DNA from 3 places in the Cytobacillus sp. FSL R7-0696 genome. Region 2 is predicted to be linked to each of the others. Evidence: riboswitches for the same ligand, from Rfam matches in the RefSeq annotation. Region 2 holds a riboswitch; each other region holds the start of a gene.
The links. A riboswitch is a leader RNA that binds a small molecule or an ion and turns the genes downstream of it on or off. The one in region 2 is predicted to bind S-adenosylmethionine.
Positions count from the first base shown of each region.

Region 1: it holds a riboswitch for S-adenosylmethionine, as region 2 does, so the genes downstream of both, mtnK (S-methyl-5-thioribose kinase) here and MKX29_RS01110 (PLP-dependent aspartate aminotransferase family protein) in region 2, are expected to answer to the same signal.
Region 3: it holds a riboswitch for S-adenosylmethionine, as region 2 does, so the genes downstream of both, MKX29_RS13180 (O-acetylhomoserine aminocarboxypropyltransferase/cysteine synthase family protein) here and MKX29_RS01110 (PLP-dependent aspartate aminotransferase family protein) in region 2, are expected to answer to the same signal.

Region 1 covers NZ_JBBOWA010000001.1:553,712-559,480, forward strand. The annotation lists gene MKX29_RS02840 (sugar ABC transporter substrate-binding protein) at 1-755, opposite strand, end outside; gene mtnA (S-methyl-5-thioribose-1-phosphate isomerase) at 752-1,804, opposite strand; gene mtnK (S-methyl-5-thioribose kinase) at 1,801-2,985, opposite strand; SAM riboswitch class I at 3,131-3,284, opposite strand; SAM riboswitch class I at 3,487-3,590, shown strand; gene MKX29_RS02855 (2,3-diketo-5-methylthiopentyl-1-phosphate enolase) at 3,689-4,903, shown strand; gene MKX29_RS02860 (2-hydroxy-3-keto-5-methylthiopentenyl-1-phosphate phosphatase) at 4,907-5,572, shown strand; gene MKX29_RS02865 (methylthioribulose 1-phosphate dehydratase) at 5,569-5,769, shown strand, end outside.
Region 2 covers NZ_JBBOWA010000001.1:227,008-232,776, forward strand. The annotation lists gene MKX29_RS01105 (aliphatic sulfonate ABC transporter substrate-binding protein) at 1-46, opposite strand, end outside; gene MKX29_RS01110 (PLP-dependent aspartate aminotransferase family protein) at 71-1,870, opposite strand; SAM riboswitch class I at 1,947-2,057, opposite strand; SAM riboswitch class I at 2,238-2,338, opposite strand; gene MKX29_RS01115 (NUDIX hydrolase) at 2,404-3,030, opposite strand; gene MKX29_RS01120 (MBL fold metallo-hydrolase) at 3,064-4,014, opposite strand; partial or broken gene MKX29_RS01125 (sporulation protein YhbH) at 4,281-4,439, opposite strand; gene MKX29_RS01130 (helix-turn-helix domain-containing protein) at 4,630-5,436, shown strand; gene MKX29_RS01135 (replication-relaxation family protein) at 5,423-5,769, opposite strand, start outside.
Region 3 covers NZ_JBBOWA010000001.1:2,555,016-2,560,784, reverse strand. The annotation lists gene MKX29_RS13185 (methionine ABC transporter ATP-binding protein) at 1-1,023, opposite strand, end outside; gene MKX29_RS13190 (methionine ABC transporter permease) at 1-5, opposite strand, end outside; SAM riboswitch class I at 1,137-1,241, opposite strand; gene MKX29_RS13180 (O-acetylhomoserine aminocarboxypropyltransferase/cysteine synthase family protein) at 1,330-2,646, opposite strand; SAM riboswitch class I at 2,727-2,832, opposite strand; gene MKX29_RS13175 (hypothetical protein) at 2,921-3,256, opposite strand; gene MKX29_RS13170 (thioredoxin family protein) at 3,528-3,851, opposite strand; gene MKX29_RS13165 (toprim domain-containing protein) at 3,856-4,218, opposite strand; gene gcvH (glycine cleavage system protein GcvH) at 4,364-4,747, opposite strand; gene MKX29_RS13155 (arsenate reductase family protein) at 4,834-5,190, opposite strand; gene MKX29_RS13150 (acyl-CoA dehydrogenase family protein) at 5,407-5,769, opposite strand, start outside.

The DNA.
Region 1 (5,769 bases), 330 kb from region 2:
TGCTCTAGCGCTCTGACAGCTCCTTTAGCAAACTCATCCCACGCTGCCCAAACTGCTGTTATTTCACCTTCATTTGGATATTGTTTTAGGATTGCTTCCATTTGTGCTTGAGTATCTAATGCTGTATTGTCGGTGGCAGCACCAAATGCTGCTACTTCCTTAATATCTGTATTCTCTTTTAAAAATTGTTCGTAAGCTACTTGTCTTCTTTCCATCGGGGCAAATCCAGCTACCCAAATCTTAACAATATTCGCTTTTCCTCCTGCATCTGCAGCAAGCTTGGTTAATGTCAACTTCGCCATTTCTTCATCGCCTTGTTGAAGTACAGTTACATCTTTCACTGCAATATCAGCATCAAAGACCACTACAGGTATATTTTGCGCAGCCGCTTTTTCTACTCCTTGCGTTAACGCTTCCTTCGTTCCATGATCAATTAATATTCCATCAAATTTTTGATTAATCGCTGCATCTAAATTGGAAGCCATTTTTGCTAAGTCACCTTCAGAAGTAAATACTTGAACGGTTCCACCAAACTTTTCTACCTGTTCTTTTACCCCTTCAATATATTGTGCAGAAAAAGTTCCTAAATTAATTTGCATGATTAGTGCGATTTTTTTATTAGCTAACGGATGTACACTATTCTCTTTAGTTGATGCAGTTGCTTCACTACTTGAATTGCTTCCTTTTGGCTGGCAGCCTGCCAAGATTAAAATAGAAATAATAAGAAACGCTAATAGTATACGATTGTTCTTCATGCCCTAACTCCCTCTTCTGCTTTATTCAATTGTGCCAATTTGTTTCGATCAGCTTCAAAAATACCTTTTTCAGTAATGATTGCAGTGATTAAATTAGCAGTTGTCACATCAAACGCCGGATTAAACACTTTCGTTCCTTCTGGTGTGATTTGGTTTGGTCCTAGATGAGTCACCTCTTCTGGCAACCTCTCCTCAATCGGAATATCTGCCCCTGATGCAATAGAAAAGTCAAATGTTGACAATGGCGCAGCTACATAGAAAGGAATTTGAAAGTAGTTTGCTAAAATAGCTAGTTGCCATGTACCGATTTTATTCGCTGTATCTCCATTGCTGGCAATACGATCTGCCCCGACTATAATCGCTTCAATCCCCTTTGTTGCTATTGTATGAGCAGCCATATTATCAGTAATGACCGTTACATCCACATTGGACTGTTGAAGTTCCCAAGCAGTTAGGCGCGCTCCCTGAAGAACCGGTCTCGTTTCACAAGCATATACTTGAAAGTCAACACCCTTTTCCTTACCTAAATGAAACGGCGCTAGCGCTGTACCATATTTTCCCGTAGCAATCGTCCCCGCATTGCAAATCGTTAATACCTTATTCCTTCCATTCAATAGACTTAGTGCATTTTCGCCAATTTGCCGACAAATCTCCTCGTCTTCTTGATGTATTTGCTTTGCTTCTTGCTCCAAACTGATAATTGTCTCCTCTGTTGAATACAACGTTTCTATTACTTTCATCATTCGATCCAAAGCCCAGAACAAATTAACAGCTGTAGGTCTTGAACCCGCTAGATAAAGATAATCTTCATGAATTCTAAGATGGAAAGTTTCGATGTCGACACCTTCGTATTTTTTTGCAGCAATCGCTAAACCATAAGCAGCAGTTATTCCAATAGCTGGCGCCCCTCTCACTCTCAACTGAATAATTGCCTCAAAGACATCTTCAATGGTTTCGAGTTCTACCCATCTTGTTTGATGGGGTAATAAGGTTTGATCAAGAATTTTCAATCTACCATCTTGCCATTCAATTGGTGTTGGTATACTCATGATGTATACGCCTCCAGTTCCTTAAGAAGTTGCGAGATTGTTCCTATGTTTTTGCGATTAATAATCAAGGATGAACCTAATTGAATCGTTGCCTTTTTCACATATAATCTAATTGAACTATCTTCTATTCCATCAAGATCCTTCACATGAGACAATCCGATTGTTCTCCGAATTAATTCACATCCCACTACTCCGATAGCATCTTTAAATACTTTAGCTAGAAAAGATTCTAGAGCGCCTGGTACTTTCGTAAAAGGATGAACAACAGAATTTTCCCAAGCTTCTGAAAAATAATGAGAAAACACATCCCATACTTCTTCAATCTGTTGACGAATAACGATTCTATCGTTTCCGTTTCGTACAAGTACTTGGAAAATAAGATGGGCAATATATTGACCGACATCAAATCCAATCGGACCATAAAAGCCGAACTCAGGATCAATCACCTTCGTCTCACTCTTACTCGCAAATATACTCCCTGTATGTAGGTCACCATGTAGTAAGCTCTCTGCTTCTGTGAGAAAAGCATATTTTATTTTGGCTACTTCAAGCTTCAACTTGTCATTAGCCCATAGTTGCTGAACCACTTCAGCCAACTCAGCTTCAAAATCATTCGTTTCCACATCAAAAAATGGATCGGTGAATACTAAATCCTCAGTGATTTTACATAGTTCCGGATTTGAAAATTTAGCGACCAATTTCTTTTTCTCAAACGGATGAAGAGCAAAATCTGAAGTTGAAAACAATGTCTTTGCCAGGTACTCCCCAATATGAGCTGATAACTTCGGATAATGATCCCCTTGAATCAATCCGTCTCTTACAATTGTCAGATGGGAAAGATCCTCCATCACAGTTAATGCTAGCTCTTCATCTGTTGCTAGTACTGCTGGGAGGAGGTGAGGAACGAATTCACCATGCTTCTTAAGGACTTCTGCCTCCAGTTTTGCTCTTTTAAGTGTTAGTGGCCAGCTTTCTCCGACTACTTTTGCATAAGGGAGTGCTTGCTTAATAATTACACTTTTACGATTAGAAGTAATACGGTAAACATAATTCAAATTACCATCACCAATCTCTTCCACCGTTATTTTTTCATCCGGTAAAAACAGCTTTAAACTCTTCACGTATTCACACGCAGATTCCTCTGTCAAAGCGCGGTAACCTATATTTTCTAAAACAGCCATATCTCTTCCCCCTTATTTCTTTATTATCTGTGGCACAAAACAGGGGTGACTACATGAAGAGATGTAGTCGGACCTGCTTTGTCACTACAGAAACAAAAATGCCCCTTTCCAGTACAGAAAGAGGCATTCGTCATGACGATTTTGCCTCTCATCTTTCAGAATAACTTCTGAATGGAATTAGCACCGTGCCTTACATTAGGCGCAGAAATTCTCTAGCTGCGCCTCGTTTCACAACGATATTACGGTCGGTTGCTGGGTTTCATCGGGCCATATTTCCCTCCACCTGCTCTTGATAAGAGTATAAAAGATTCATTTTTTGAAATATCTTGAGCAAATACTAGCACCGATTATAAAAAAGTGTCAATCTTTTTTTAAAAAACTTTTCATCTTTTTAAAGATAAAGGAATTTTGTCATATAACGTAAAAAATTCTCTGTTGACAGATAAAACACCTGGTGACATAATACAATTGTGCAAAAATTTAAAACGATAATCATAAATTTTCTTATCAAGAGCAGGCGGAGGGACGAGCCCGATGAAGCCCGGCAACCGATTCTAAATGAACACGGTGCTAATTCTTGCAGCAATCATGCTGACAGATAAGGAGAAGGTTCTATCACTGCGAACTAACCCTCTTCTTATTGATTAAGAAGAGGGTTTTTTATTGTCAATGTAAATTCGAAATCATCAGGGAGGGTTCTCATATGGGAGATGTAATTGCAACTTATCAAGTATACGCAAGACCCGGTTCATTAGAGAAAAAAGCAGAGGATATCGCTTTAGGATTAACGATAGGCTCGTGGACAGCGTTACCATTACTTGAGCAAGAACAATTACTAAAACATAAAGGCAGAGTCACTGCACTACAAGAGTTTTATGATGATGAACATCCCAATCGATTCGGTGAAGTAAGGTGCGAAATTAGTATCGCCTACCCTACATATAATTTCACATTTGATATTCCAGCAATCTTAACAACCGTATTTGGAAAGTTATCTCTAGATGGTGAGGTAAAATTATTAAACCTAGAATTTGATAATGAGGATCTTTCTCGTTTTCCAGGACCAAAATTCGGTATAAAAAATATAAGATCGAAACTAAATACTCAAGACCGCCCATTACTTATGAGTATATTTAAAGGCATCATCGGCAGGGATATTCACTTCTTAAGAGAACAGTTAAGAGACCAGGCTATGGGAGGCGTTGATATTGTAAAAGATGATGAAATTCTTTTTGATGTCAACATCTCTTTTGAAGACAGAATTATCGCAGGTAAAGAAATACTAGATGAAGTCTATGAAAAGACTGGAAAAAGGACACATTATGCAGTCAATTTATCTGGGAGAACAATGGATTTAGTAGATAAAGCAAAACATGCGACCGAATTAGGGGCGGATGCATTATTATTCAATGTTCACACTTACGGTCTAGATATGCTCCAAACACTAGCTGAAAACAGTGAAGTGCAGTTACCTATCATGGCACATCCTGCATATAGTGGGGCCTATACTTCTTCAAACTTCTATGGTGTGGCTCCTGACTTATTACTCGGTAATCTTACTCGCTTAGCAGGCGCAGATTTCTCTTTATTTCCTTCTCCATATGGTTCTGTTGCCATGGAAAAAGAAAAAACCTTAGCTATCGCTAGACAGTTAACCGAAGAAAATGGCTTGAATCAGGCATTCCCGGTCCCCTCAGCAGGCATTCATCCAGGTTTAGTTCCGTTGCTTTATCATGATTTTGGCAATGATTGTATCATTAATGCGGGCGGAGGGGTCCATGGTCATCCTGAAGGAGCAGCAGCTGGCGTGAGAGCCTTTAGGCAAGCCATTGACCACGTCATACAACAAAATACTCATCGTGTAACAAAAGCGCAAGAATTGGAAGCAGCATTAACAAAATGGGGAGGTACGTCGTAAAAGATGACAAAACCAATGATTTTTTGTGATTTTGATGGAACAATTACGAATAACGATAACATTGTAAAGATTATGGAGCATTTCGGTCCTATTAAGGCAAAACAGATCAAGGAAGATATTTTAGCTCAAAATATCTCTATCCAAGAGGGTGTTAAAAATCTCTTCTCACTTTTACCAACAAGTAAAAAAGAAGAGATTATCCATTTTGTATTAAATAGTGCAGAAATTCGTGAAGGATTTTCAGCTTTTGTTAGATATACACACGAAAACGATATCCCTCTTTATATTGTTAGTGGTGGAATTGACTTTTTTTTAGAACCAGTACTTGAACCTTATGGGCCATTTACGAAAGTATTTTGCAATCAGGCAAGCTTTGCTTTAGAAACGATAGATATTCACTATCCACACCAGTGTGATGAACTATGTTCTTCACAAGGTTGCGGCTGTTGTAAACCAACCATTATTAGAAAACACTCATCTCCAGAACACTTTAATATTCTTATTGGCGATTCGATTACAGACTTTGAAGCAGCCAAAATAGCAGATGCCGTACTTGCTAGAGATTTCTTAATTCAAAAATGTGAAGAAACTGGTATTTCTTATACTCCTTTTGAAACCTTCCATGATTGCATTGAATACCTCGATGAACTAGTTGGTGCGAAATCATGACAACGTATGAAACAGAGTGGGATACATTAGCTGATATTAAAGATGAATTAGCGGCTAGAGATTGGTTTATGGGTACTAGTGGTAATTTATCCATTCGCGTAGATGAAAACAGCTTTTTAGTCACTTCAAGTGGACTTGATAAAAGAAAGAGAACAGCCAATGATTTTTTATTAGTAGACTTAGAAGGAAGGCCCCTA
Region 2 (5,769 bases):
ATCCAATTGATAAAACGACAATTAAAAATACGAACCATTTCTTCATTGATGACTCTCCTCAACCTCGGTTTTAAATTTCACAAGCAAAGGTTACAATAGAACCTCTTAATCTCTGTGCCTCTTTATATGTGCAGCGATTTTGTACCGCTTCAAGTCCAGCTTCTTTTGCTATTTCAACTGCTTTTGGAGAAATGACACCTTCTTGCAGCCAGAACACTTTTGGTTGGATTTCTACTGCCTCTTTCGCCACTTCTATCGCAGCTTCAGGGCTTCTAAATACTTGCACAATATCAATGGTATAAGGAATGGATTTTAAATTTGGATATGCCTGTTCACCTAATACTTCTGTTTCTCTTGGATTAACTGGCACGATTTGATAACCTAATCTTTGCATTTTTCTTGCTAAACGGTAACTTGGTCTAGCAGGATTTCCACTTAAACCAACAACAGCAATCCTTTTTGCTCTTTGCACCTCTTCGCCATCCACATCTTCTTTTAATGAGGATGATTGTAATGCCCACCGAATAACACCTTCATCATTTACTGCTGTTTCTCCTTTTTGTTCTCCCTTCGAAGAAATACCAGTCGCTTCAAAGAAGGCTTGATCTAAGTCATTGGTTAAATCTCTAACCGATTCAATCCCAACTGATAAACGTATGAGCTCCTCACTTACACCGCTTTTAATTAAATCTTCTGCACTTAACTGTTGATGTGTGGTTGAAGCCGGATGAATAATGAGTGACTTCGCATCCCCTACATTGGCTACATGAGACCACAATGCAATGGTATCTATTACTTTCTTACCTGCATCTCGACCACCTTTAATACCGAAGTTCACAATGGAACCGAAGCCAGTGTTTAAATATTTCTTCGCGAGTTCATGCGCTGGATGCTCTGCTAAACCTGGATATGCGACCCAATCGACAGCTGGATGGGCGTTTAAGAAATGAGCTATCTTCGCTGCATTTTCCGTATGTTTCTCTATACGTAAATGGAGTGTTTCCAATCCTTGGAGTAAAAGAAATGCACTATGTGGGCTTAATGATGACCCAAAATCGCGCAGCAACTGAACACGAAGCTTTGTACTGAAAGCGAGAGTACCAAACTCATTCGCATAAACAATACCGTTATAACTTGGGTCTGGCTGAGTAAAACCAGGAAACTTATCATGATTCCAATTAAATCGTCCGCCATCAACTACAAGTCCACCAATTGTTGTTCCATGACCTCCAATCCATTTTGTTGCCGAGTGAATGACAATATCTGCACCCCATTGGATTGGTTTGCAAAGATAAGGTGAAGCGAAAGTATTATCAATAATAAGAGGAATATCATTTTCATGAGCAATATTTGCAACTGCCTCTACATCTAGGACATGAAGACTTGGGTTCCCAATAATCTCTCCATATAAAGCCTTAGTTTTTGGCGTAATCGCTTTACGGTAATTCTCAGGGTCAGAACCATCAACAAAATGAACTTTAATCCCATATTTCGGAAGTGTTATAGCAAAAAGATTATATGTTCCACCATAAAGGTTCGAAGCTGCAACAATCTCATCACCCGCTTGGGCAATATTCATAATCGAAAGAGCTATAGCTGCCATTCCAGATGAAGTCGCTACTGCCGCTACCCCATCTTCTAATAAAGCAATACGTTTTTCTAATACATCTACCGTTGGATTACCGATTCGTGAATAGATATTTCCCGTCTCATCCAATGAAAATAGGCTTTGCGCATGATCTGTATTATGAAAAACATATGAACTCGTTTGATAAATAGGAACTGCACGAGATCCCGTTGTCGGGTCTGGTGATTGACCTCCATGTAATAAAATCGTCTCATCATCATAAGTGTTAAATTGATTCGTCATTATATACTCTCCTCTACTTTTTAGTCGGATAATTAAAATAAATAACCCCCTCTTCATAAGAAGAGGGGGTTGCCTCATCTTATCTTCCAGACATTCACTGCCTGCAGGATTTAGCACCTTTTCAAGCATTTGCTTGAAGGTTGCCGGACTTCATAGGGCCTGATCCCTCCGTCACTCTCGATAAGAAATATTTTATTTTTTAAAGCGTTAATACTTTAATTACAAATAGAATTATATCCAAAAAACAAATTGTCGTCAATATAAAATCTGAATATATTTTATATTCCAATAAAATATTGGCTCTATCACATAAAAAGCCCTTCCACCAAGAAGGGCAGAAGGGCTTTGAATTCACACGCTCACCTTCTCCTTATCTTTGGATAATATCCTCTGAAATTGGCACCATACAAAAGATTGCTGGTTGCCGAGGCTTCACTGGGTCAGTCCCTCCGCCTCTCTGGATAAGAAGTTCTATTTATTTGTTTAACATCATATACCCTTTTATAGGGAATCGTCAATAACATTTTGAAAATTTATTTATTTTCATCCTGGATAAGTGTCAAAAAATGATACAGTATCTTAGCTGTTAACCCCCATATCACATGACCTTTATAAGTATAAAAAATTTCTTGCATCCTTCGCGTTTGCCATTTATATTTTTCCCCATTAGGAATGAGATGATAAGGGAAGCTACTATTAGGCTCTGGCTTCATCTCAATATAATGAATTGATGGTCCCTCTTTCAAAAAATAAGTAAGTGGTACTGTGAAAATTTGATCCACTTCCTCTGGATTTAGCTTAAGATCACTGATGCTCTCTATTGTGCCTACAAACGGATAAATCACTGTATCATAAGGTGTCACTACATAATCAAGTTCTGAAAAAACAGAGACTTCTCCAATTGGGATACCTAACTCTTCACTGGTCTCCCTTTTTGCCGTCTCAATCAAATCCACATCGTCTTGATCCATTTTCCCCCCAGGAAAGCAAATTTCCCCTGGCTGTCTTCTCATAGATAAAGACCGTACTTCAAACAAAATATGTATTTCTCCATCTTTTTCTATTAGGGGAAGAAGAACAGCGAATTTAACCAATCTAGAGCTACCCAATATATCTGATTGACGATGCTGTATCTCTGATCTTATTTCTTCCAAATCCATGTTAATTACCTCCAAACCACACGACTTAAATCTTTATTTCTCTTTCTGCAATCTATCAATCATCCCCATTGTGCAGACATTTAAATCTAAGCCTATTAGCTTCTTATCCTCTGCACTAAGTTCAACATCGTGCGCTGTTAATAAATAATGTTTTACTTGTTCCAACAATTCCGATTGTATGGCTTCCTGCATTTTTATTATGTCATTTCCTTGGAGAAAAACGTCATCTGCAACTGAAGTAAATATAGGTAACCAATAACGAATTTGTGTAAAAACATCCTTTGGTTCAGGGCCCTCACCATAATGCCCAAAAAAGATATGTTGTGGTTGAAGTGATTCGATTTTTTCAACAGAAGATAACATCGCCTCTGGATCAAACTGATTAGGAGAAGTCGATGGCAGGACTAATGGATATCCTTTTCTTGCTATGCCAGGATAAAATACGCCAATTGTATCGCCAGTAAAGAAGCCATTACTTTTCGAATCATGGATTGAAAAGTGGTGCTTTGCATGGCCAGGGGTATCATAGAAAGTTAACAAACGTCCACCGATATCCAATGATTGTCCCTCTTCCATCGCGACTAACCTCTTCTCATCAATTGGCACAATCGGATTAAATAGTTGATCAAACTCATCGCCATATACCATTCTAGCACCAGCAATTAATTTACTAGGGTCAGCTAAATGCCGTTTACCTCTTGGATGAACATATACTTTTGCTTCTGGACATTGTTCTAAGAACAAACCAGTTCCACCAGCATGGTCTAAATGTACATGGGTGACAATAATATGCTTGATATCTTCTAGGTTAATGTTCAATTCTTGCAACCCTTCTATAAGGTGAGGAATCGAAGGACTAGCGCTTGTTTCAATCACTGTTAATTCTTCAGCACCTAATATATACGCCCCCGTACGCTCAGGTGTTTGTAAATCCATTAAATCAATCAGTTGAATATCATTACCTAAATCTTGAATTTTGTGCAAAGGAAACCCCTCCATATTACTCTTTATGAAAATTATGACATAAGTAGATGAAGAGAGCTACTTAAAAGAATTACAGATAAAAGTGCTCAAATCTACCTAGTGCTTAGTCAGTTGAGCAAAAAAAAACACAGCATCAATCGCTGTGATATAACTAAAAAGCTCGATTGCTTTGTTCTCATCATTTTTCAAAACCTGCCTCCGAAACGCTCGTAAGTAAGCTATTACACTTCAGAACTTAGTTGCGAACCTTTCAAAACAGGCTCTCATTACGCTAACTTTTCCTTCTGTTCTTGTTCTTTAAAAAAGCCTTTCATCGCATGGAATACATCAGCCTTCTGCTTTAAAATATAATAACGGAACAAATCATTTTTTATATTTTTGTATGCTGACATTAAAGTAGAATGGCGGTTATATTGGTTTAACTGTATACCCTATATCCAAAATAAAAAGCACAGCGTATGTAAGTAGTGTCCCCACACTCTTACATCGTCCGCCTACTCACGATAGGCAAACATTTGCTGTACCTTTAGATGTATTTTATTACATTCCAGGTCCCATAGCAACGGTTTGTCTGATGATGGCCGTTGCTTTTTTGTATTCAAAGGAGCCAGGGAAATGAAAAACCGTATTGATGTAATTGCACAAGAAGAATCATATAGTAACCTTGCGTCATTTAATGATATAGAACTAATGAACAAGGCAGTACGTAAATATAGAGACGTCATAACTGTGTCTGTTAAGCGAGCTGACGTACAGAAGAGACTAATTGCTTTATTAGAGATTTTAAAACGTCATAGCTGCAAGCAAATTGGCGTGAGCTATATGTCTAAAAATACGATTGCCAAAAAGTTAGAATTATCCTATAAGACTGTACAAAGATTAATGAAAAAGTTAGTTGACTTGGGCATGATCCGCCAGGTAGAAATGAAGCGTAAAAAGAACATGTTACAAACTGCTAATGCAGTTATTATTTTGCCTATAAAAGAAGAAGTGACCAACAAGCAACCTGCTAAAAAGTCCAAGAAGTGTCCTACCATTAAAACAACTTCTAGTTCTTTAAAACAACTTATTAATAATACTAAACGTAATAACAGCGTTAAGTTGTCATCTGCAAATTTTATTGCTCATTGGGTACCAAAAAGCTTCGCTGAGTTAACAAGGTACTTTTATTCTGAAGCTAAAGCTATTGAAGAATTTTGGAAAGTAGTTAAACAATGTAATAGAGTAGTAGACCATATGAACGGTTTAAGAGCCTTTACTGAAGATCAAGAGCTTGAAATTGGTGTACAAGCATTTAAGGAATTTGTAATGAAAATAAAGTCTGGTGCAAAAATGATTAAAGGGGAATTTGCTTATTTTAACGGCATTGTTAATAATCTTATGGATAAGCTTTATTTTGATGACGCATTTATGTCTCGTTAAAGGTTAGTATCTCTACTGGCATCTTAGTACATAATTTCTCAAACTCGTGTTTCCGTTGATCACTTAAAGTAAAAATGCTTAATTTAGGCATCAGCCCAAAATGCTTGCCGATTTCTTGCCACATCTCTCGATACTTATTTATCTTTTTACGGTTGTCTTGCATAGACCTGGTGTTATCTATCTCGATTAAATAAACATACCCATTACGGCTAAATACAGCGTCAGGGATAAGTGTTTGCTTGTTAACCACAGTTAATCCTTTTATCTGAATTCCAAAACTATATTCTGGCTCTTGTGATGTCTCAATAATATATTCCCTTTTCCAATCCAGAG
Region 3 (5,769 bases), 2.3 Mb from region 2:
AGCATGGGAAATCACCTCCACGCCAACCTTCTGCGAATGAATATATTCAATCGCGCGGGTAACCTCATCCGACTCTCCATCTATATGAATAAATAAGGTACCGTAAGAGCCACTTTGTGTTTGGGATATCTTTCCTTGTAATACATTCACTGTTACATTGTAGTGACGAATTAAGTTTGTGATTAATGGTTGTTCCGCTGAACCACCTACAAATCCAAGTTGAACAATTTGGCCATTTGGATAAGCACTCAGTAAATGTGTAATCGTTTCCTTCGTTTCTTCCGGTTCGGTCACTTGTTGAACAAAACGCTTCGTAATAGGTTCTTTTGGCTTTTGGAACACATCTAGCACTTCGCCAATTTCAACAATTCTTCCACCTTCCATGACAGCCACACGGTGGCAAATCTTGCGAATGACATGCATTTCATGCGTAATTAACACAATAGTTAACCCTAAACGTTCATTAATATCAACAAGTAAGTCGAGAATACTATCAGTTGTTTGCGGATCTAGAGCACTTGTCGCCTCATCACATAACAGTACTTTAGGATTATTGGCAAGTGCTCGAGCAATACCTACTCGCTGTTTTTGTCCACCGCTTAATTGCGAAGGATAGGCATCCTCTCGACCATCTAGTCCGACCAATTTAATTAATTCATTAACTCTCTCTAGTCGCGCTTTCTTAGGTACACCAGCAATTTCTAATGGAAACGCAATGTTTTCTCGAACTGTTCGAGACCATAATAAATTAAAATGTTGAAAAATCATGCTTATTTCTTGTCTAGCCTTTCTTAAGCTAGCACCTTTTATGCGAGAAACTTCATTCCCAGCTACAGATACAACGCCTTCAGTCGGGATTTCAAGTCCATTTAACATACGAATCAATGTACTTTTACCTGCACCACTGTATCCGATTACACCGAATATTTCACCCTCGTTAATTTCGAGGTTAACATTGTCTACTGCATTTACTTTCCCGTTTTTCGTTGAGAAAATCTTTTTTACATCTTTTATTGAAATCATCTTATACTTCACCTCTTCAATCCAGAAAAACCAACACATTTATAGCATATCCATTGTTTATAAAAAAAGCCTTCCTGCTTATGAGCAGAAAGGCTTGTTATGAAAATTCCTTTCTCTCATCTTTCAAAGCTAATGCTTTGAGTGAATTGGCACCATTTCAATTAAATGACGGTTGCCGGGCTTCAAAGGGCACTTCCCTCCACCTCTCTAAATAAGAGCAAACTATGAATATATTGAATTTTTTTGTGTACCTGTGTAATAGTATCATGTCATTGAAGTAGGTGTCAAATCTGAAAATAATAGTTGTTAGGCCCTTATATTTAATGAAGCAATACCAGTTGCCGCTTCAATAGCAGATTCAAGATCATCGATCAAATCTTCTACATTTTCAATTCCAATTGATAATCGGATTAAGTCTTCAGGTACACCTGCTTGTTTTAACCCATCTTGATTAAGTTGTTGATGCGTTGTGCTTGCTGGATGTATAATAAGACTTTTTGCATCACCTACATTCGCTACATGTGCGAACAGCTCAACCGAATTAATAACCTTCGCACCTGCTTCGCGCCCACCAGATATGCCAAAAACGACAACTGCCCCTGCACCTTTAGATAAATATTTGTCTGCTAATTCTTTATTAGGATGGTTGTCATCGCCCGGATAAAGTACCCAATTAACAGCAGGGTGATTATTCAAATATTGCACAATTTTTTTCGTATTAGCAATATGTTCTTTCATTCGAACCGTTAACGTTTCTAAACCTAAAGTGAATTGGAAGGCGCTTTGTGCACTTAGTGCTGGACCTAAATCCCTTAGAAGCTGCACTCTCGCCTTAGTAATATATGCTACAGGGCCAAGTGCCTCACTATATACTAAATCGTTATAGCTTGTATCCGGCTGACTTAATCCTGGATACTTCTCTGAATTCCAATCAAATTTACCACCGTCAACAATGATTCCCCCCATTGTCGTCCCATTCCCCAGTAACCATTTCGTAGCAGAATGAACAACAATATCTGCGCCATGCTCAATCGGCCGACATAGATAAGGAGTTGCAAATGTGTTATCAACCACTAACGGCACACCATGTTCATGGGCGATATTAGAAACCGTTTCAATATCTAGTACTTGTAAACTCGGGTTACCAATGGTTTCGGCAAATACAGCTCGTGTCTTTTCATTGATTGCTGCTCGTAGTTCCTCTTCATTATTCATATCGATAAGCCTAACGTTGATGCCGTACTTTGGTAAAGTGACTGTAAATAAATTATATGTACCTCCATATAAATTAGAGGCAGCTACAATTTCATCACCCGCTTGAACAATATTAAGAAGTGCTAAGTAAATGGCTGCTTGCCCGCTTGCTAATGCTAATGCGCCTGTTCCCCCTTCTAACAATGCAACTCTTTCCTCAAACACAGTAACCGTTGGATTATGAATACGAGAATAAATATATCCTGTTTCTTTTAAGCCAAATAAGTCTTGCGCATGCTCTGTATTTTGGAATTGATAAGCATTATTTTGATAGATTGGGACTGCTCTTGCCCCTGTTACTGGATCAGGTTTTAGCCCACCATGAACACCAATTGTTTCAAAACGAAGTTGCTTTTCTTTTTCTGCCATTTTACATCTCTCCTCTTTTTTAAATTGGAAAGAAAAGACGACCAAAAACCCTCTTCACAAAGAAGAGGGTTTATCATCTCTTCTTATCTATCAGAGCTTTTATGCTCTGCTGGAATTAGCACCGTGTATCAAACAACCGGTTGCCGGGTTTCATAGGGCCAGTCCCTCCACCACTCTCGATAAGAATATTTAATTTTCTAATTATTCTAAGGATAGAATAACAACCTTTTTTTGGGAAGTCAATCTTTTTTTAGTACATTTGATATATTTTTGATTAATTTTGATTTAACAGGAAAATGGCATCTAATTTCAATAATTGTCTAAAAGTCGATTTAAGGATGATATGCTTTTCATCCACTTGTTTCTTTAGACTTGTACGCCCTTGAAGCAAAGAATGAAAGTGGTCAGCAGTAGTTTGAATGTTTATATGATAATTTTTCAATGGGCGAGCATGTTTAATTAACAGCCTTTTACGGTCTAATGTCAAATACAATAGATTTTGTTCTAATTCTACTCGAATCCTTATAGGTTCCTTTAACATCATTAAAATATGATCATTTACTCTTAAAGATTGATTGAAATGATAAATGAGTTTCTCTATTGAAACCACCTCCTGCCCCGTCTTATATTCTATAATTCTGTTCCAAGAAATGATTTCCTTCTCCTAACTATCGACTTTAACCGACAGAACATTTTATTTCCAACAATGTTCACAACCTATTTCCCGAGAAATATGTCAAAAGCTAGACTTATCGACAGAAAAAAGATACAGCCCATCGGTTCATCTGCATAGAATGAGTGAAGGGTATATTTAAATATTTGCGCAAAACCCCTTGATTGAAAGCATAAGAAAACCACTTATTCCTAAACAATAAGTGGTTTTAAAATTGAGACTGTAATTCATATGATTGAATTTGCTCAAGTAAATAAGGTACGGAATGGAAAGCATAAAGCTTATCAACTAACTCTCCTTTTTTAAACACAAGTAAACACGGTACACTTTCAATTTCATACTTTTCGGCTACTCCTGGCAAAAAATTCAGGTCGGCTTTACCTATAGGAAGGTTCTGCAACAGTTGCTCAGTAATTGTTAGCATTTTCCCGGCAACTTGACATGTCCCACACATAGGAGTGAATAAATAAAATAAGCCGGATTGCTTCCTTGCGATCAAATCATTTAAGTCATTGTTTGACCAGTCAATCATGTTATCATCCTTTATCTAAATACTCGGTATATATATCTATATTTGCACTTATTAAGGCTGTAGCTAAATGATACGCGGGTGCCGCCTCGACTTCACGATACATTTTATCAATATAGATATGCTCTGCCTCTGGTAACTCTCTCTTAAATTGTTTACGAAGTTTTTCTCCTGATGCGTCAGCATCGACTAATATATAGACTTCCTTCCCAATTAAATAATCAATTAATTCATCCAACTTCGAAGTGCCAATCGTTCCATTTGTACATAAGATCTCTACAGGTTCTCTGATTAATCCTTTCACTTTTCGTTTGTCAGATTTACCTTCAACAATAATGACTTTATTGCCATGTTCTATATGCATGCTCATCACCTAATATATATCATTTATATATTTTACAATAGTAAGCCTTTTTACATTTGAAAACTTTTCAACACTTAGCTGGTATGTCTATATAGAAATTTAGAAAAAGGTCAAACCATTTAATGATTTGACCTTCTTTATTTAACTGCAATTAATCTTCTTTTGTCATTTCTTCATATTGTTCAGCTGTCATTAGCTTGTCAATTTCACTTGCATCGGATGGCTCAACAACGATCATCCATGCTTTCTCGTAAGGAGATTCATTCACAAATTCTGGACTATCGCTAAGTTCTTCGTTAATCTCAACGATTTTACCACTAATTGGTGCATATAACTCAGAAACTGTTTTAACAGATTCTACGCTACCAAACGGTTCATCAGCAGTTACTTCATCTCCTACTTCTGGAAGCTCAACAAATACGATATCTCCAAGTTCTGATTGAGCAAAGTATGTAATACCAATACGAACTTTATCTCCTTCTGTTTTTACCCACTCGTGTTCTTCTGAATAACGTAATTCTTTAGGTGTGCTCATGTTTCATACCTCCATTAATTTAGGAAATTGTTTATTTTAATGACCGAATAAACGATCGTTTAAAACGTATAAAGCGCATCCACCATTTACAGCCAATTTTGTTCAAATTCTAGCTCTTTAAATCCGACTGTTACTTTCGTACCGTCTGTTGTTAATGGACGTTTAATTAACATTCCATCCGATGCTAATAAATCCAACAGTTCCGACTCTGAGGCCGTTTTCACTCGGTCTTTTAATCCTAACTCACGATACTTTTGACCGCTTGTGTTGAAAAACTTTTTCAGCTCTAACCCGCTCTTTTTGTAAAAATCTTCTATTTCCTTGCGGGATGGGGGATTTTCCACTATATGTATCGCATCATAGGCTATTTCATGTTCATCTAGCCATTTTTTCGCTTTTCGGCAAGTACCACATTTAGGATACCAATAGAAAGTAAGTGCCATGTTTTCACCACCTATTTTATCATACCTATATTCATGAATACTATCGTTTCATTAGCATAACATATTTCTTTTTATTTTCATAACGAAGAATTGTAATTATTATCATATTAAAAACAAAACAAAGAGGCCCACATTCGTTCTTGAGCCTCAAGTTATAAAGTTCGCAAATGGAGGAAGTAAACAGGTTACTTTCCTTCCATTCATTAAAGATAAATATTATACTACGAATCTTTCAGCTTCAATAATTTTCTCAGCCGCTTGACGTTTTTTCGCAATTACATTTGTTGGAGTATGTCTCGTAAACTTCTTAAGTGCTGAAAGCATCATTCGTAATGTATCGCCTTCTTCCACACCTACTAAAGTTTCTTTCGCAATTAACTCAATTTGATTAAATGCTTCTTGGCAGAAAATTTGTGTGTACAATAGCTTTTGTTCCGCTTTTGCTACTCCGTCTTTTACTATGGCTTTTTCAGTACGAAGAACAGTAGATTCCATAGAATAGGCGTAAGAAACAAGATCAGCAATATTTACAAGAACTTCTTGCTCTTTATCCAAAGCTTTTCCGTATTTTTGTGCACA